Regions from separate parts of the Rhizobium changzhiense genome, predicted to be linked through region 4. Evidence: riboswitches for the same ligand, from Rfam matches in the RefSeq annotation. Region 4 holds a riboswitch; each other region holds the start of a gene.
What was found. Region 4 has a riboswitch for cobalamin ahead of cobU (bifunctional adenosylcobinamide kinase/adenosylcobinamide-phosphate guanylyltransferase). Riboswitches for the same ligand answer to the same signal wherever they lie in the genome.

Region 1 (4,741 bases), on a different contig from region 4:
CCTCTCCGTCGCCGGCTCCCAGAGCTGCTCGGTATATTTGTCGAAATAGTCGCCGGAGGCATATTTCGAGTTCTCGAAGCCCTTGAAGCTCGTGCCGCGTTCGACCGCCAAAAGGTTCGAGGCGCGGATCGCGTGATAGGTCACCGTATAGAAATAGATGTTGGTGAAATCGACGCCTTCCTCGGAGCCGTAGAAAATCCGTTCGCGGGCGAGGTAACCGTGCAGGTTCATCTGGCCGAGGCCGATCGCATGGCTCTCATCATTGCCCTTCTCGATCGAGGGCACCGAGGAAATGTGACTCATGTCGGAAACGGCCGTCAGCGCTCGGATCGAGGTTTCGATCGTCTTGCCGAAATCGACGGAATCCATTGCCGCAGCAATGTTCAGCGAGCCGAGATTGCAGGAGATGTCCTTGCCGAGATGTTTGTAGGAGAGGTCGTCATGATATTCGCTCGCCTCGCTCACCTGAAGGATTTCCGAGCAGAGATTGCTCATCGAAATACGCCCGGCGATCGGGTTCGCCCGGTTCACCGTGTCCTCGAACATGATGTAGGGGTAGCCGCTCTCGAACTGGATTTCGGCGAGCACCTGGAAGAATTCGCGCGCCTTGATCTTCTTCTTGGAGATACGGGCATCGTCCGCCATCTCGCGGTACTTTTCCGTCACCGAAATCTCGGTGAAGGGCACGCCATAGACGCGCTCCACGTCATAGGGCGAGAACAGGTACATATCCTCGTTGTTCTTGGCGAGCTCAAAGGTGATATCGGGCACGACGACGCCGAGCGACAGCGTCTTGATGCGGATCTTCTCGTCGGCATTTTCGCGCTTGGTATCGAGGAAGCGCATGATGTCGGGGTGATGGGCGTTGAGATAGACCGCACCCGCCCCCTGCCGCGCCCCGAGCTGGTTGGCATAGGAGAAACTGTCTTCGAGCAGCTTCATGACAGGGATGATGCCCGAGGACTGGTTCTCGATATGCTTGATCGGCGCGCCCGCCTCGCGGATATTCGTCAGCGACAGCGCCACGCCGCCGCCGCGCTTCGACAATTGCAGCGCCGAATTGATCGACCGGCCGATCGATTCCATATTATCCTCGACGCGCAGCAGGAAGCAGGAAACCAGCTCGCCGCGCTGCTTCTTGCCGGCATTGAGGAAGGTCGGCGTCGCCGGCTGGAAACGGCCGGAAATGATCTCATCGACCATGTCGCGGGCCAAGCCCTCGTCGCCGCGCGCCAGCGCCAGCGCCACCATGCAGATGCGGTCCTCATAGCGCTCGAGATAGCGCTTTCCGTCGAAAGTCTTCAGCGTATAGCTGGTGTAATATTTGAAGGCGCCGAGGAAGGTCGGGAAACGGAATTTCTTGGCATAGGCCTGGTCGAACAGATCCCGCACGAAATTGAAGGAATACTGGTCGAGAACCTCCTGCTCGTAATAACCCTCGGTGACGAGGTAATCGAGCTTTTCCCTTAGATTGTGGAAGAACACCGTGTTCTGGTTCACATGCTGCAGGAAATATTGCTTGGCAGCCATTCGATCCTTGTCGAGCTGGATCCGCCCCTCATCGTCATAGAGGTTCAGCATCGCGTTCAGCGCGTGATAGTCGAGGGTTTCTGCTGCCTTCGGCAGCCTTTCCCCGGCGGGCCGAGCAACAGTGTGATGCGGTTTTGCGCCCGCATCCCGCGTCAGAGTTGTTCCCGTGTCCAAAACCGTTCCATTCCGTGTTTGACGTTGGCGACGTCGTCTGCCGTGCCCAGCAACTCGAACCTGTAAAGGTACGGCACCTGGCATTTCTGCGAAACCACGTCGCCGGCGAGCCCGTATGTCTCGCCGAAATTGCTGTTGCCCGCGGCAATCACGCCCCGGATGTGTCCTCGGTTTTCCGCATCGTTGAGGAAACGGATCACCTGCTTGGGAACGGCCCCCTTGCCGCCGTCGCCGCTATAGGTCGGCACGATCAGCACGAAGGGTTCGCGGATATGGAACGCGTCTGCGCCACCTGCCGGAATGCGCGCCGCGCGCAATCCGAGCTTGGCGACGAACCGATGGGTATTCTCGGACCGGCTGGAATAGTAGACGATCAGGCCCATCGCTTTTCTCGATCAGGAAAGCGCGCTGATCATGTCGGGGCGAAAACCCGCCCAATGCTGCTCGCCGGCGATGACGACGGGAGCCTGCACGTAGCCGAGGCTGCGGACGCGATCGAGCGCTTCGGCATCCTGCGAAATATCGACGATGTCATAATCGACGCCCAGACGGTCGAGGGCGCGGTAGGTGGCAGTGCACTGGACACAGGCAGGCTTGCTGTAGACGGTAATAGTCATGATATTCCTCGTGACGACGCGATTGGGCGCAAGACATCGATCGGAAATCTGTCGATATCCGTCGAAAAATTCTCTGATGAATTGAACTATGCGGCTCGTTCAGCCGCTGGGCGTAATCCGCCCTCTACCTGGTGCGGGTGGCGGCCTGAACTGAGATACTAACATGACTTCACCCCGAAGTGGCTCAATGCGAAGGTTTCGGGGCGGAGGTTCGGGCCTGCGAAACGCGATGCGGACATTCCCGCAGCCATGCAACGCGACCTTCCGGACACCCCGCCCGTGGACGTTTCGTTCAAGGCAGGTCTCCTGGCTCACGGGTCAAAGCACCCTGCCCCAGCCTTCCCGGAGCATCATGCTCCAGTGACCTGAAATCGGACAGTTGCTCGCCGCTTACAGTTGCGGGGGCAGCTCCGGCATTGCCGCGCCATGATGGCGAAGCGCACCGAATTCCCGTCTTAGCCATCAATCCCTACGAATCGATGGAACCTCGAACACTAGATATAGTACGCCAATCCAAATTCGCGTCAACGGATGGTTGGTGCATTGCGTTACGGCAGGTTTGAAATCGCTACATTCCTGTGAAAAACAGGGATAACGAAAGCTTAAGAAAAACGAGCTGTGGAGAAGGCCTGAACAACGAGAGCCGGCCTGCAGCCGGCTCCCAAGCTGCAGACTGCAAAACCCGCGACGTCATCCTCGGCCTTATGCCGAGGATCTGCGCCGGTCAATTAAGCATCTGAAAATAAATGGTTTCCAGTCAAGCAATTGCAGTGGTCAGATGCTCGGCACAAGGCCGAGCATGACGGAGAAGACTTTGTCAACAAACTGAGAGCCGACCCAATTGATGACCGGCTCGGCGATTTTCGCCCGAATCGTCGGCCTTCAGACCGCCATCGGGAAAACATTCATCCCTTTACTCGAAGCAGCCTGAGCGCATTGATCGTCACCAGCACGGTGGCGCCGGTATCGGCGAGGATCGCCGGCCAGAGCCCGGTGATGCCGGCGATCGTCGTCACCAGAAACACCGCCTTCAGCCCGAGTGCGATGGTGATATTCTGCAGGATATTGCGCATCGTGCGTTTGGACAGTTCAATCATCCGCGCCACGTCGCCGACGCGTCCATGCAGCACGGCGGCATCCGCCGTCTCCAGCGCCACATCGGTGCCGCCGCCCATGGCGATGCCGATATCGGCAGCCGCCAGCGCCGGCGCGTCGTTGATGCCGTCGCCGACCTTGGCGACGACAAAGCCCTGGCGCTTCAATTCGCCGACCACCCGCTGCTTGTCCTCCGGCATCATCTCGCCGCGCCAGTCGATGCCGAGCATGCCGGCGACGGCCGCCGCCGTCCGCTTGTTGTCGCCGGTCAGCATCATCGCCTTGACGCCTGCTGATTTGAGAGCAGCGAGTCCGGCCTCGGCATCCTCGCGCGGCTCGTCGCGCATGGCGAGCAGGCCGGCCGCAACACCGTTGACGAGCAGCACCGATACGCTCTTGCCCTCGTCGTTCAGCGCCGTGATGCGTGCATCCTGGTCCGCGCTGAGCGTCCCCCGCTCGCGAGCGGCAGGCGGCGACAGCAGATCCAGCGTCTCGCCGCCGACCTTGCCGCTGACACCCTTGCCCGGCAGCGCTTCCAGCTCGAAGGCCGGCGGCACGGGAAGGCCGTCCGCCTTGGCGCGGTTAAGGATCGCCTGCGCGAGCGGATGGCTGGAACCCTGCTCCAGCACCGCCGCGCGCGACAGCACCTGCGCCTCACTCAGACCAAAGGAAATGATGTCGGTCACCTGAGGCTTGCCTTCCGTCAGCGTGCCGGTTTTGTCGAAGGCGACCATCGTCACCTTGCCCAGCGTTTCCAGCACCGCGCCGCCCTTCATCAAGAGCCCGCGCCGCGCACCTGCCGAAAGCGAAGCGGCGATCGCCGCCGGTGTCGAAATGACAAGCGCGCAGGGGCAGCCGATCAAAAGGATGGCAAGGCCCTTATAGACCCATTCGCCCCACGGCCCATCGAACAGCAGCGGCGGAACGACCGCGACCAGCGCTGCGACCACGACGACGCCGGGCGTGTAATAGCGCGAAAACCGATCGATGAAGCGTTCGGTTGGCGCCTTCGATTCCTGTGCCTCCTCCACCAGCTTGACGACGCGGGCGATGGTATTGTCGGCGGCAGCCGCCGTGACGCGAACCCTCAGCACCGCATCACCATTGACCGTGCCGGCAAAAACGACGGCATCGACGCCCTTGCGCACCGGCGTGCTCTCGCCCGTCACCGGCGCCTCGTCGATCGCGCTCTCGCCTGAGAGGATGATGCCGTCCGCCGAGATCCGGTCGCCAGGACGAACCATGATGATGGCGCCAACGGCAAGGCTTTCGGCCGGCACTTCACGCGTCTGCCCATTGTCTTCGAGCAGCGCATTCTTCGGCAC
Region 2 (4,741 bases), 200 kb from region 4:
CCACACCCGTCGCCAGGATGCCGACCAGCAGAAAGGCAATGACCGCACCAATGAAGGCGCCGCTCGACAGGCCGAGAACGCCATAGCCGAAGCCGAGGATCATCACGCAGACGGCGCCCGTCGAGGCGCCAGCGGAGATGCCGAGCACATAGGGTTCGGCCAGCGGATTGCGCAGCAGCGCCTGGAGGATCGCGCCGGACAGCGAGAGCGACGCGCCGATGCTGGCGGCGACGAGCGCGCGGCTCAGACGATAATCCCAGACGATGCCCTGGTGGATGCGGCTGAGTTCGAAATTCGTTCCGAACAGCCGGTTCGAAACCGCCTCCGCCGTGGTCGCAAGCGGGATCGCGATCTCGCCGATGGAAACGGCAAGACTGATCATCATCACGAGCAGGAGAAGTGCCGCAATGGTGAGCGCGCCAAGCGCCCACCATCCCTGTTGCCTGAGCGACATTGCCTTCACTGCGCCAGGCCGAAGGACTTGATGCCGTTCGCCAATGTCTCGATACCGTCGATCGTGCGGATCGTCGGGTTCATCGACAGCGCGTCCATCATCACGAAGTGTTTGTTTTTGACCGCGTCCAGTTCCTTGGTCACAGGATCGTTTTCGAGGAAATCGACCTTGACCTTGGGATCGTCAGCGGCGTAACGGCGGCGGTCCATGGTTGCGAGCACGATCACGGCAGGGTTCGCCTGGGCGATGGTTTCCCAACCGACCAGCGGCCATTCCTCTTCCGTGGTGACGACGTTCTTCGCACCGATCGTCTTCAGGATATAGGCAGGCGCGCTGTTCTTGCCGGCAATGAAGGCGTCGCCGTTGACCTCCTTGCTGGAGAACCAGAAGACGACGGGCAGGATCTTGCCCGAGGCGCCCGATATCGAAGCGACGGCATCCGCCTCGCGCTCCTTCAGCTCGGAAATCAGCGCATCGCCGCGCTCCTTCACGTCGAACACCTCCGAGAGCTCGGCGATCTCTCGGTAGATCAGCTCCATCGTGAACAGTTCCCGACGCACGCCGTCGCCGCCATCGGTGTTGACCTTGGCGACGCAATCGGCCGGCGCGAGATAGGTATTGATCCCGAGATCCTTGAACTGCTCCCGCTTGCCGACGGACCCCTGGGCGCCGACATGCCATTCGAACTCGGCCGTCACCAGGTCCGGCTCCTGCCCGACGACGGATTCGAAGCTCGGATCATTGTCGGCGAGACGTTTGATCTTGCTGTTGGCCTCGGCATATTGCGGCAGGATAGGTCCGACCCAGACGGCCGTACCAATGATCTTGTCGGCAAGGCCGAGCGAGAAGAGTACTTCGGTCATGCCCTGGCCGATTGAAACGATCCTGGCGGGCGCCTTCTGGAATGTCACCTGCTGGCCGCAATTGGTGATGGTCAACGGATATCGGGTCGCGGCAAGGCTGGGTGCCGCAAGGCCGGCGAGCCCGAAGGCGAATGTTATGGTGGCGAGAATCTGGCGCATGGAAAACCTCGATGAAGGGAAAAATCACGGCTGTTCCGCGCATGTGCGCGGACCGAAAGCACGCTTAGGCGTGCACTAGCCGCAGGAGGCCCAATCGAGACGGATGCATGCCCGAATTCGGCGAAGGTTCAGCAGGTCAATCATATCTCTTCCTTGTCCGGGCATCCCCGCCCGGTTGATTGGATCGTGATTGACGGCAGGTCTCCTGGCTTGCGGATATCCGTCGTTTCATCCTCCTTCCCGCGATATCTCGCAGTGGCAGGGCCATGAGCCCTTCAGAGATGGCCAGTCGCTGGCCACTCCTGAGATGATCGACAATCCGCTTACAGTTGCGGGGGCAGCCACGGTCTCGGTCCCTGCTGGGTCGTCCTCACCGTGTTCCCTATTAATCCCCTTGGAGTCATCTTCAGGGAACCGTCGCGCCCAATTACGTCGCCTGCCCACCCGGCGTCAATAACTATTCCCCGCCCATTGTGCCGCCTCACCGATAAATAGGCTTCAGTCGCCTTCACCGCGCAAACCGCCGGTTGCCAAAAGACGCTTGACAGTAATGCTGCCATTATGGCATTAATACTGCCATGAATAAAGTGACACCGCCTCGCCCCACGGCCCGCGAAGAGTTGGCGACCATCACGCAGGACCGCATCATGGAAGGTCTTGCCGCCCTGTTGCGCGCCGGTAGCGACGAGGTCACCTTCGATCTTGTCGCCCGCCAGTCCGGCGTGCCGCAGCGCACGCTCTATCGCTATTTCGCCAACAAGGAGACGCTGCTCGGCGCGTTCTGGCACTGGGTCAATGCGCTGATCTCCGTGCCGGCGCTGCCGGCTTCGCCTGAGCAAGTGGTGGCGCATATTCCCGAGCTCTTTTCTGCCTTCGACCGCGACGAGCCGCTGGTGAGAGCCATGCTGCACAATCCCCATGGCCGCGCGGTGCGGCTCGCCCATGCCAAAGCGCGGCGCGAGAAGTTTTCGATCGCGCTGCGCGATGTCACCGGGACGATTCCCTCAGAAGATGCCCAGCATCTGCTCGCCGCTGTGACAGCCCTCTGCTCGGCTTCGGGATGGGAGAGCATGAAAGATAACTGGAGCCTGTCGGGCGCTGAAGCCGCGAAGGCCGCGCAATGGGCCGTGCAGGCCCTGATCGATGATGCCCGCCGGCTTTCCCGCGGACCCGAGGGCCGCCAGCCGGCAACAATGGAAGGAGACGCGCGATGATTCATCACATGTCGTTCGGCGCGCGCGATCCCGGTCGCGTCGCCCGCGTGCTGGCGGAACTTATGGAGGCGACCGCGCTGCGGCCGCCGACCCCGCCCTTTCCATATAGTGCCTGGCTCGTCGTATCAGGCGATACGCAAGGCTCCTTCCTCGAGATCCTGCCCGCCACCGCAGTCTTCGATCCGGACGCGCCGCTCGGTATCCGCCAGCGCCCCGCCACCTTCGAGCCGGTGACCGCCCATGTACTGGTCAGCGCGGCAGTGGATGCCGCCGCGATCGAGGCTGTCGCCATCGGCGAAGGTTGGCGCGCCGAGCAGGTGGAAACCGGCCTCTTCCGGATCGTCAAGCTCTGGGTCGAAGGCAACATCCTGGTCGAATTCCTGGCAAAGGGTGACGCCGATCGTTACATCGAAGCCTTCGGCCCCTTGGGTCTCCCCTCGCTCGACGGCAAATTGCGCGACCTCGAGGCAAAGCTTGGCGATGCCCTCGCGCAGAAGCTGCCGCCTGGCGTGCTGGAAAAAGCGCTGGGGCATCCGCGGGCGTAGTCGTTGCCGGATCTGCGTCACGACGGATTGCGGAAGGCTGGCGCCCGACATAGCTTTGGCGCCACCGATTTCAACGAGGTTTGATGTAGCAATGAGCAATCCGGATAGCGCCGATCTCGCCGCCGCAAGGATAGACGCAATTCGCCAAGCAGCCGAGAAAGGCGATGCGCAAGCACAATTTGAATTGGGCCACATGACCGCACGCGGTGAAGGTGTCACCCGCGATAAAGCAGAAGGCGCAAGATGGATCGGGAAAGCGGCCGAACAAGGTCATGTCGACGCGCAATTCCTCGTGGCGGGCCTGTATCTCATGGGGGACGGAGTTGCGCAAAGCGCGCAGGAAGGCCGCATGTGGCTTGAGAAAGCCGCAAATCAAGGCCACGCCGACGCGCAATATTTGCTGGGCTTGATGAGAGAAGACGGCGACGGTTGCGAGATCGATCCAGCAGACGCCGTCAGATGGTACACCCAGGCCGCAGATCAGGATCACGCCGGCGCACAATACAGGCTGGCCCAAATGAAAGAGCACGGCGTGGGCTGCGAGATCGATCTGACAGAGGCTTTCAAATGGTACCGCCGTGCAGCGCTTCAGGACTACCCTGATGCAAGAGAGGACCTGCTCGGATTATGCCGCGCACATCCAGACCTGCCGCTTCCAGTATCAGAATTGCTCGATGGCAAAGGTCGTTCCTGATTCCCAGCGCTTTGTCCGCTGGCGCAATCGTCCAGACGCCGTCGCCGCCCGCTATTCACTCCGCCCTACAACGCATCCAACGGGATCTTCAAATACCGCCGGCCATTCCCCTCCGGCTCGGGCAGCCGCCCGCCGCGGATATTCACCTGCAGCGCGTGCAGCATCAGCTTCGGCTTCGGCAGCGTGCGGTCGCGCGTCTGGCGCAGCGCCACGAAACCGGCCTCGTCGATGCCTGCAATATGCGGATTGGCGCGCTTCTGCGCCGCCACCGTGCTTTCCCAGCGCGGGTGCCGGCCGCCGGGCTGATAATCGTGGCCGGAAAAGAGGCGGGTCTCCTCGGGCAGCGACAGGATGGCCTGGATCGAGTGCCAGAGGGCGCTCGCACTGCCGCCCGGGAAATCCGTGCGCGCCGTGCCGGAATCCGGCGTGAACACCGTGTCGTGTACGAAGGCGGCGTCACCGACCACATAAGTGATCGAGGCGAGTGTGTGCCCGGGCGAAAACATCACGCGGACTTTAAGCGCACCGATCTCGAACGTGTCGCCATCGGCAAACAGCCGGTCCCATTGCGAGCCGTCGGTTTTAAGCGCCGGCCAGTTGTAGATCTCCTTCCAAAGCGTCTGCACGTCGGTGACATGGGCGCCGATCGCCGTCGGCGCGCCGGTCTTCTCATGCAGATAATGCGCGGCGGAGAAATGATCGGCATGCGGATGCGTGTCGAGGATCCATTCGACCGTCAGCCCTTCGCTTTCGATATGAGCGAGGATGGCATCGGCATTGGCCGTGCCGGTCGCCCCTGACATCTCGTCGAA
Region 3 (4,741 bases), 160 kb from region 4:
CCCTTGCGGCGCCTGCCGCCGCGCAAAGCAGCGCAATCTGTGAGGATCTGCGCGGCCGCCTTGCCGACCTGCCGCGATCGATCGGCAATGGCAACGGGCCGGAAGCCCGCCACTATTCCAGCGCCCTGGCAGAACAGAACCTCGAGTTGCGCAAGGTCCGCAACGAGCTGCGCAGCAATGACTGCACGTCGGGCAGCATGGTCGTGATCGGCGGCGAGAATGCCGATTATTGCGATGAGCTCTCGCAATCCGAAGCCCGCATGATCGACAATATCCGCTATCTCCAGGACCGCCGTGCCGAATTGCTCGGCCGGGGCAGCGACAACGACCAAGCCCGCCGCGAACTGATGGCTGCTCTCGACCGCAATGGCTGCAACAGCGAAAACTTCTATGCCCCGGACGAGCGCAGCGCCGCCGAGCCGCCCCCGAGTGTCGAGGAACAGGCGATGCGCGCCGATACCTTCATCCCGCTCGGCGGCGGCGAAGAGGTCGATCCACGTTACGGCCTGCCGCGGGCCGAGATGCTGTCGCCAGTCAGCACCATGTGCGTGCGCAGCTGCGACGGCGGCTTCTTCCCGATCAGTTCGAACGCCACATCGGTCGATTTCGGCCGCGACGCCCAGACCTGCGCCAAGATGTGCCCGGGTATCGAGACCGAATTGTTCTATCGCGACGTGACGAGCACCGAAGCCTCGAACATGATCTCGGTCGCAACGGGCACGCCCTACAGCGCCATGAAGAACGCCTTTGCCTACAAGAACCGCACGCCGGGGGAAAAGTCCTCCTGCGCCTGCAATCTCAACGCCTATTACGAGGAGATGCGCGGTAAGCAGGCGATGAGCGAACCGCCGCAGCAGGGCTCGATCACCACCATCCGCACCACCCCTCCGGCGAAGGATGCCGCAGCCGCCGCGCCGCAACCATCTGTTCCCGAGCGCCCCTATGATCCGACGCAGAACCGCGTCCGTCAGGTCGGTCCGCAGTTTCTGGCCGGCGATCAAGGCTCGATCGACCTCGCCAACCCGGCAACGCCGGGCCCGCAGCCGCAACAGCAGCAGTGATTGAACAGCTGGAACAGCGGCGGCGGAACCATAGCGACGTTGTGCCAGGGTGCATGAGATGCGGCGATGTCACGTGAACATTCGGCGGGATGTGAATGCGGGTCGCTTGAGCATGGTCAGTAGGTCGTACGACCGCCGCTCAGGTCGAACGTCGATGCGGTCGTGAAGGAATTCTCTTCGGAGAGCAGCCAGACGACCATCGAAGCGATCTCACCAAGTTCAACGAAACGATCGCGCGGAATGCGGACGCGCATATATTCGATAAACTCGGGTGTCAGCCCGTCCAATATAGGTGTCTTTGCGGTGGTCGGCGTTACCGCGTTCACGGCGATTCCCGTCTTTGCGAGTTCCTTGCCAAGAGACTTGGTGAAGCCCAGCACACCAGCTTTCGCTGCGCTGTAGGCGGCGATGTTCGGATTTCCTTCCTTGCCCGCAACCGAGGAGATGTTCACGATCCGCCCGTAGTCGCGCTTTAACATGACTGGAACGACGTGCCGGCAACAATTGAAGGTTCCCGTGAGGCAGACATCGATGACGTCTTTCCACTCGCTGACATCGTATTCGATCGCGGGCTTTACCGGACCGGTAATCCCGGCGGAATTGACGAGCCCGTCGATACGGCCAAAAATCTCTTCGGTCGTCGCCGCCGCGTTTTTCACTGATACGGGATCTGCGACGTTGACGCCGAAAGCGACCGTACCGGATCCGAGAGCGGAAGCGCTGTCCTTCGCCAGGTTTTCGTTCAGGTCCCAGATGGCCACCTTGCCACCAGACTGGATGACGCGCTCTGCGATAGCATAGCCGATGCCGCGCGCACCGCCTGTGATCACGATGATCCGCTCCTTCAAGTCGATCATGTTCATTGGGCCGTTATCCTCCGATTGAGCCGCAGATAGCCGAATATCTAGTTCCGGGATTTCGCTTTCAGCGTATCGATATGAAGGTCAGGAATAAAGATATCACTCGGCCTCGCACGGCGTCGGCGATACCGGCATCGAAAGATCGCGACGCGCTTTAGGTGTTCAGTCCCCATCCATCGTAGAAGACGAGTTCATCGAGCGGCAGCCGCTGCCGCCAGCCTTTGACGGAGAGTTCCGGCTCGTCATAGAGGCGATCGACGAAACCGGCACAGAGCCAGGCGACCACCTCGATATGCTCGGGTATGCCGAGAATTGTTCTCAGGTCGCCGTCGCGAAAAATGCTGACCCAGCCGATGCCGACCCCTTCCGCCCGCGCCGCAAGCCAGAGATTCTGGATGGCGCAGACTGTGGAATAGCTATCCATCCTGGAATTGTGCGTGCGCCCCAGCACGACGCTGCCGCTGCGGGTGGGATCGCAGGTCACGCATATGCCGAGCGGCGCCTCGACGATACCTTCAAGCTTGAGGGCGCGGTAGGCCTGCCGCCGCTCGCCGGCAAACATCAGCGCCGCCTCGTCGTTGGCGCTCGCGAAGGCATCCCGGACGCGCGTCCGGACAGCGGCACTTTTCACCAGAATGAAATTCCACGGCTGCATGAAGCCGACGGAGGGTGCATGATGGGCTGCCGTCAGCAGCCGCCGCACAAGGTCATCCGGCAAGGGATCGGGCAGGAACTGGCTGCGAACGTCGCGCCGCGTCATGATCGCATGATAGACGGCCTCGCGTTCGGCCAAGGAAAAACCGGACGCCGCCGAAAGGGCATCCTCATCAAAGGGTCGCATCGTCAAATCCCCAACAACGCAACCGCTCCGCCGTCCGCGCGGATCGGTCTATCTAGTCAGGCCGGTCTTCTGACTCGGCGTCATCCGTCTGCCGCAGCCTTCCCGGCGAGAAGCCAGTGGCGAGATGAAGCGGCAAACGTAGGCCTTACAGCGTTGGGCACGTTCCGGCCTTGCACCGGATTCCCGATTCTCCCGCCTTACCGGCGGGCACCTGACGGCGCATCTATTTCAGCAAACCGGCGCGGCGGCAAGCCGCGAACCAGATGGTTGATTCTAGCCGCGCGCCAAGCGGTGCCATCTGTCTCTTTTCTTCGGCCGAGGCGTAGGGAACACGGACGCGCGACCTACCTCTTCTCCCCAGCGGGGCGAGGCAGATCTCCAATGGGCGTGATAGCGAAATAACACGCGTGTGCTCCGACATCCCTTCTACTTTATGATTTATTCACATATCAAATACACACTGCGTTTTGCGCGTTTTGGGTCGCTATCAGGACATGGGCATGAGCGCTCGTGATGTGACCGTCAGCGTCGATGCCCGTATTGAGACGCCGGTCGGGAACATGTCCGACTGAGCCGCAATTCTAGGCCGCCGCGGAATGTTCCAATTTTTGAAAACGATGCCTCTGACAGCCAAGCTGGCGGCGATTATCGTTGCCGTCAACCTCTGCGGCATTTCCGCTTTCGCCACCTATACGTGGATGTACGAAACCCGGGCATTGATCGATGGCGCCAAGGCCAACTGGTCCAAGGATGCGGAGCAGTTTGCCTCGCTAGCCGCCGGCGGCGTGAAATGGGGGAAGGCGAACGCCGTTCGCGAGGCTTATTCGCTCTATCGCGACGACCCCTCGCTCGATCTTGTGCAATTCGCCGCATTCAACGCGGAGCCTGCCGCCGTCGACACCTGGACACGGGACGGCATCAACGGTCTGCCCGCACCGGCGGATCTGGCGAAAGGCCTGAGTGCGAAGCCGGAAAAGACGACCATCGATGACGGCGGGTTATCTGCCGGCGTGGTGACGATTACCGCGCCGCTCCCGCTGGACAAGTCAGGCAAGATCACCGGTTATATCGTCACCAACTGGTCCGTCGAAAAAATCGCTTCCGAAGTCAAGCAGAAGGTTCTCGTTTCGCTGCTCACGCAGTTCGTGATCACCGCCTTGGCCGTCATCGCCTTCCTTCTTGCCATGCGCAGCCTCGTTGGCCGGCCGATCCGGATCATCAGCGAACGGATCAGCGCCTTGCAGAAAGGCGATCTGGCTTCTCCCGTCACCTACAAGGAAAATGGCGACGAGATCGGCTTTCTGGCGCGTGCCTTGGAAGTTTTCCGCCACGAGGCGATTGCGAAGGTCGAAAGGGAGCAGGCCGCTGCCGAGCAGAGCGCTTCGCTCGATGCCGAACGGGCGCGCAATGCATTATTCACGGAAGAGGCCAGCAACACGCAGCGGCTGGTCATGACCGCTCTCGCAAATGCATTGGAAAAGCTCGCAGCAGGCGACTTCTCCGTACACCTGGCCGATCTCGGTCCGGAGTTCGATAAGTTGCGGCAGGATTTCAACAACATGGTCGAGGCCGTCGCCGCCGCGCTGACGGAGATCAAGGCCGCCTCCGTGGCGGTTGAAGGCGGCTCGAGCGAGCTTGCCTCCTCCGCAGATCAACTCGCCAAGCGGACCGAGCAACAGGCGGCATCATTGGAAGAGACCGCTGCCGCACTGGATGAGGTGACCACCACGGTCCGAACATCGTCGCAACGCGCCGAAAATGCCGGGAAACTGGTCGAGGAGACAAAGCGGAGTGCTCATGTCTCGGCGACGGTGGTGCGTGATGCCATTGGGGCGATGGACCGGATTCAGACCTCGTCGAGCCAGATCGGCCGCATTATCGGCGTCATCGATGAAATCGCGTTCCAGACAAACCTGCTGGCGCTGAACGCCGGCGTCGAGGCGGCACGTGCAGGCGAAGCCGGCAAAGGTTTTGCGGTT
Region 4 (4,741 bases):
CGACGCCCTGCATGATCAGGATGCCCACACCGGCGCAGAAAGCACCGAGCAGCAGCGCCGGGATATAATCGGCCGGCACGACCGAGCCGAAGCTGCCGATATCGATGGTGAAATCGCTGCCGGCGAGCAGCCTTGCGATCAGGGTGGAGACAAGGGCAGAGACGACGACCGGGGTCAGCGAGACGATCGTATAGGTGCCGATGATCAGCTCGAAAGCATAGAAGGCGCCGGTCAACGGCGCGTTGAAGGCGGCGGCGATGGCGCCCGCCGCGCCGCAGCCGACGAGGGTGCGCAGGTCCGAGCGGCGAAGCTGCAGCTTCAGACCGAATTTGGAAGCGAGTCCGGCGGCAAGCTGGGTATAGCCGGCCTCCAGGCCGACCGAGGCGCCGAAACCGTTGGAGATCAGGTTTTGCACGGCAACGATGATGCTGTCGGTCAGGGACAGGCGGCCGCCATGCAGCGCATTGGCCTCAATTGGGTCGACCATCGGCTTCTTGCGCCGTTTCGCCAGCACGAAAAGCAGCAGGCCGAGCAGGGCGCCGCCGATGACGGGGGCGGTGAGCAGCAGCAGCTTGTTGTCGATCTCGGACGAGCTCAACCTTTCGCTGTCGGCGATGCCGAAGACCAGCTGATGCAGCTCGTTGGAGACGTAGCTCATGCCGGTGACGGCGAGACCCGAGATGACGCCGACGACGGCGCCCGCCAGCGACAGGCCGACCTCGCTGCGCCGGGTCAGAGCCCGCAGGCGTCCCGGATCGAAGAATACACGCAGCGCACGAAAACGGCGCCGATCCAATTTCATAAGCATGGCTAGACAACTAGGCGGGGAGAGGCCCGGTCAAGGGCAGAGATGGTCGCGCAGTCCGCTTGCGATGCAATTGCGGCGAAAAGCCGGCGGTTTGAATAAATTTCGGTGACGTAAGTCTCTGATAAATGACGATATTTTAGGTAGGGTAAGTCGTGTTTGGGTGGTCACGCCGCAGGGCCAGCCATCGGGCGGCCGCCAAGGCCGGTTGACTTCATCCCTGCGCTTGCCTAACCATCCCGATAACGGATGGTCGACTGACCATCCTGACATAACGGATGGTTCCGGATCGGTGTAGCGCCCTTCCGGATGAAGAGGGAATGTGACGGGGCGGACCCAAGCCGGGCGCCTTCATCACAGCCGACCCCGCGACTGTAGAGCGGTCAGGGTCTTCCATCCGGCATCAGGCCCTTCCGGCCGGCGGCTTGCAATCATGCAAGCGGGCGGGATGGGCGACATGCCGGAAAAGCCACTGGATATGCATGGTGATCAACCGGGGTCGGACGCCTCTCAAGTCTACGAATCGTCCACCTTTTCACTGATGCAGCCGGGAAGGCGAGGATGATCCGCTGGCGCGATCAGGGCGACCGGTTTCCGGTCTGCCCCGATCGCGGCCGATAACCGCGAGCCAGGAGACCTGCCATGCGTGCCGGGCGAGAAGCCCACACCTGGGCACTATGCCCGTTGCCAGCACGGAGGTTGTCTTGGCTGAACGATTGAATTCGGCGCGGCCTGGTGCGGCGCACGCCACGCCTCCAAGCAGCGCTGCAAGAGGAATGTTTTCGGCCGCTTTTGTCGAATGCTGGGTACCCCCCTCTGTCCTGCCGGACATCTCCCCCACAAGGAGGGAGATCGGCAAGCAGCACGACCGTCGTCCTACATCAATTGTTTGGAGAAAAGCTCTCGGCGATTCAATCTCCCCCCCTGTGGGGGAGATGTCCGGCAGGACAGAGGGGGGTGTCACACCCTCATTAGCCGAGAAAGGTGCATTCGGAACAGGCCACGGCTACGCCCTCTCCCTGAGGGGCGTTTGAGTATGGCCGCCACCTTCATCCTCGGCGGCGCCCGCTCCGGCAAATCCCGTTTCGCCGAATCCCTCGTCACGGCAACCGGCCTCGACCGCCACTATCTCGCGACCGGCCGCGCCTGGGACGAGGAGATGCAGGCGCGCATCGTCCAGCACAAGGCCGATCGGGGTCCGTCCTGGACAACGCATGAAGAGCCGATCGATCTCGTCGGCAAGCTCACTGCCATCGACGGCGAAGGGCGCATCGTGCTGATCGATTGCCTGACGCTCTGGGTCACCAATCTGATGATCGAGGAGCGCGACATGGCGGCGGAATTTGCCGCGCTTGCCGATTTCCTGTCCGCCGCGAAGGCGCGGCTCGTTTTCGTTTCCAACGAGGTCGGTCTCGGCATCGTGCCGGATAATCGCATGGCGCGGGATTTTCGCGATCATGCCGGCCGGCTGCACCAATCGATCGCGGCGAAAGCCACTGAGGTCTATTTCATCGCGGCAGGCCTGCCGCTGAAAATGAAGGGTTAAGTTAATGAAGATTCCCGCAACCGTGATCACCGGCTTCCTCGGTGCCGGCAAGACGACGATGATCCGCAACCTGCTCACCAATGCCGGCGGCAAGAAGATTGCGCTGATTATCAACGAGTTCGGCGATCTTGGCGTCGACGGCGACGTGCTGAAGGGCTGCGGTGCGGAGAATTGCACCGAGGACGACATCATCGAACTCACCAACGGCTGCATCTGCTGCACCGTCGCCGACGACTTCATTCCGACGATGACGAAGCTGCTCGAGCGCGAACAGCGGCCCGACCATATCGTCATCGAGACTTCCGGTCTCGCCCTGCCGCAGCCGCTGGTCGCCGCCTTCAACTGGCCCGACATTCGCACCCAGGTGACCGTCGACGGCGTCATCACGGTGGTCGACAGCGCGGCTGTTGCCGCTGGCCGCTTTGCCGACGATCATGATGCCGTCGACGCGCGCCGTGCCGAAGATGAATCGCTCGATCACGAAAGCCCGATCGAGGAACTGTTCGAGGATCAGCTCACCTGCGCCGATCTCATCGTGCTCAACAAGACAGACTTGATCGACGCTGCCGGCCTTATCAGGGTGCGCAACGAGGTCGCCTCCCGCACGGCGCGCAAACCCGTGATGATCGAAGCGAGGAATGGCGAGGTGTCGGCCGGCATCCTGCTCGGCCTCGGCATCGGCACGGAGGACGATGTCGCCAATCGCAAGTCGCATCACGAGCTGGAGCATGAAGACGGTGCGCCGCACGACCATGATGAATTCGACAGCTTCGTCGTCGATCTCGGCCCGGTTGCCGATCCCGCCGGCTTTATCGAGTCGCTGAAGACGATCATCGCTGCGCATGACGTGCTGCGCCTCAAGGGCTTTGTCGATGTGTCAGGCAAGCCGATGCGCCTGCAGATCCAGGCCGTCGGCAGCCGCATCGACCACTATTTCGACCGCGCCTGGGCACCTGGTGAAAGACGCGCCACGCGCCTCGTCGTCATCGGCCTGCATGAGATGGATCAGGACGCGGTGCGGGCAGCGATCGAAGCGCTGGCATAGACCGATGCATCTGCTTCTGGCTCAGCAGGGAACGATCAGCGACGGCGAGGAGGCGATCGACCTCGGGCAGACGCCGGGCGACATCCTATTCCTGTCGGCTGCAGACAGCGAGCTTGCCGCGATCGCAGCCGCCTATCGCGACCGAGGGGGGGCGCATTCGCTGCGGCTCGCCAGCCTGATGAGCTTGAAGCATCCGATGTCGGTCGACACCTATGTCGAGCGCACTGCGCGGCATGCCAAACTGATCATCGTGCGGGCGCTCGGGGGCGCCAGCTATTTCCATTATGCGTTGGAAGCGCTGCATGCGGCCGCGTCCCGCGTCGGTGCATTGATCGCGGTGCTGCCGGGCGATGCCAGGCCAGATGCGGGGCTGATTCCTTTTTCCAATGTCGATCTCCACGATTTCAACGCGCTCTGGGCCTATCTGATCGAGGGCGGCGATGCCAATGCGCGGGCCTTTCTCGATTACGCCGGGGCGATGCTGTCGGGCACGGAGAAGCCGGCACCGGCGGCCCCTTTGATGAAGGCAGGCATCTGGTGGCCGGGGCGGGGGCTGATTGGGGTTGAGGAGTGGGGGCGGGTTGCTGCTGCCGTGGTGTCTTCGCGTGTGGCTGTCCCTTTGTCGGTTGAGCTAGAGATACCCCCCTCTGTCCTGCCGGACATCTCCCCCTCAAGGGGGGAGATCGAGGATGAGAGGTCTCGTTCCATCTCCCGGGCCAAAGGTGCGGCGTCTTCAAACGTTTCTTTTGTGAGAAGCCCAAGCGACTTGCCGATCTCCCCCCTTGTGGGGGAGATGTCCGGCAGGACAGAGGGGGGTACCTCAAGTTCGGCGGAAGAGGTGGGATTCGAATCCACATCGTCCCCCATCGTCGCCATCAGCTTCTACCGCGCCCTCGTCCAGAGCGGCGAGACCGGACCGATCGAAGCACTGGTCGAAGCGCTGATGACACTCGGCCTCCGGCCGCTGCCGGTCTTTGCCTATAGCCTGAAAGATCCGGTTTCGACAGGCATTCTCGAAAGCGTGTTCTCGGCGCTGAAACCCGATGTCGTCATCAACACGACCGGCTTTGCCGTCTCGGCACCCGGTGCAGACCGGCAGCCGACGGTGTTGGAAGCAAACGAGGCGGTCGTGCTGCAGGCGATCCTCTCGGCCTCGTCGAGGGAGGCGTGGGTCGCTTCCTCGCAAGGTCTGTCGGCGCGCGATCTCGGCATGAACGTGGCGCTGCCTGAAGTCGACGGGCGGGTGCTGGCACGGGCTGTTTCCTTCAAGACGGCGGCGCGCTACGATGCTGCCGTCGAGACGAATATTGTCGCCAGCGAACCGGATGCTGGCCGGGTACGTTAT

Region 1: it holds a riboswitch for cobalamin, as region 4 does, so the genes downstream of both, nrdH (glutaredoxin-like protein NrdH) here and cobU (bifunctional adenosylcobinamide kinase/adenosylcobinamide-phosphate guanylyltransferase) in region 4, are expected to answer to the same signal.
Region 2: it holds a riboswitch for cobalamin, as region 4 does, so the genes downstream of both, G9X68_RS14605 (ABC transporter substrate-binding protein) here and cobU (bifunctional adenosylcobinamide kinase/adenosylcobinamide-phosphate guanylyltransferase) in region 4, are expected to answer to the same signal.
Region 3: it holds a riboswitch for cobalamin, as region 4 does, so the genes downstream of both, bluB (5,6-dimethylbenzimidazole synthase) here and cobU (bifunctional adenosylcobinamide kinase/adenosylcobinamide-phosphate guanylyltransferase) in region 4, are expected to answer to the same signal.

Annotation. Positions count from the first base shown of each region.
Region 1 is NZ_JABFCQ010000013.1:10,418-15,158, reverse strand. Features, by position in the region: gene nrdE (class 1b ribonucleoside-diphosphate reductase subunit alpha) at 1-1,704, opposite strand, end outside; gene nrdI (class Ib ribonucleoside-diphosphate reductase assembly flavoprotein NrdI) at 1,683-2,087, opposite strand; gene nrdH (glutaredoxin-like protein NrdH) at 2,100-2,321, opposite strand; cobalamin riboswitch at 2,601-2,826, opposite strand; gene G9X68_RS31495 (heavy metal translocating P-type ATPase) at 3,227-4,741, opposite strand, start outside.
Region 2 is NZ_JABFCQ010000002.1:1,064,275-1,069,015, forward strand. Features, by position in the region: gene G9X68_RS14600 (FecCD family ABC transporter permease) at 1-454, opposite strand, end outside; gene G9X68_RS14605 (ABC transporter substrate-binding protein) at 460-1,476, opposite strand; cobalamin riboswitch at 1,655-1,910, opposite strand; gene G9X68_RS14610 (TetR/AcrR family transcriptional regulator) at 2,055-2,690, shown strand; gene G9X68_RS14615 (hypothetical protein) at 2,687-3,235, shown strand; gene G9X68_RS14620 (tetratricopeptide repeat protein) at 3,327-3,929, shown strand; gene blh (bifunctional sulfur transferase/dioxygenase Blh) at 3,995-4,741, opposite strand, start outside.
Region 3 is NZ_JABFCQ010000002.1:707,053-711,793, forward strand. Features, by position in the region: gene G9X68_RS12835 (DUF2865 domain-containing protein) at 1-1,061, shown strand, start outside; gene G9X68_RS12840 (SDR family NAD(P)-dependent oxidoreductase) at 1,178-1,924, opposite strand; gene bluB (5,6-dimethylbenzimidazole synthase) at 2,076-2,762, opposite strand; cobalamin riboswitch at 2,805-2,992, opposite strand; gene G9X68_RS12850 (methyl-accepting chemotaxis protein) at 3,359-4,741, shown strand, end outside.
Region 4 is NZ_JABFCQ010000002.1:862,399-867,139, reverse strand. Features, by position in the region: gene G9X68_RS13620 (chloride channel protein) at 1-808, opposite strand, end outside; cobalamin riboswitch at 1,068-1,464, shown strand; gene cobU (bifunctional adenosylcobinamide kinase/adenosylcobinamide-phosphate guanylyltransferase) at 1,842-2,351, shown strand; gene cobW (cobalamin biosynthesis protein CobW) at 2,356-3,396, shown strand; gene cobN (cobaltochelatase subunit CobN) at 3,401-4,741, shown strand, end outside.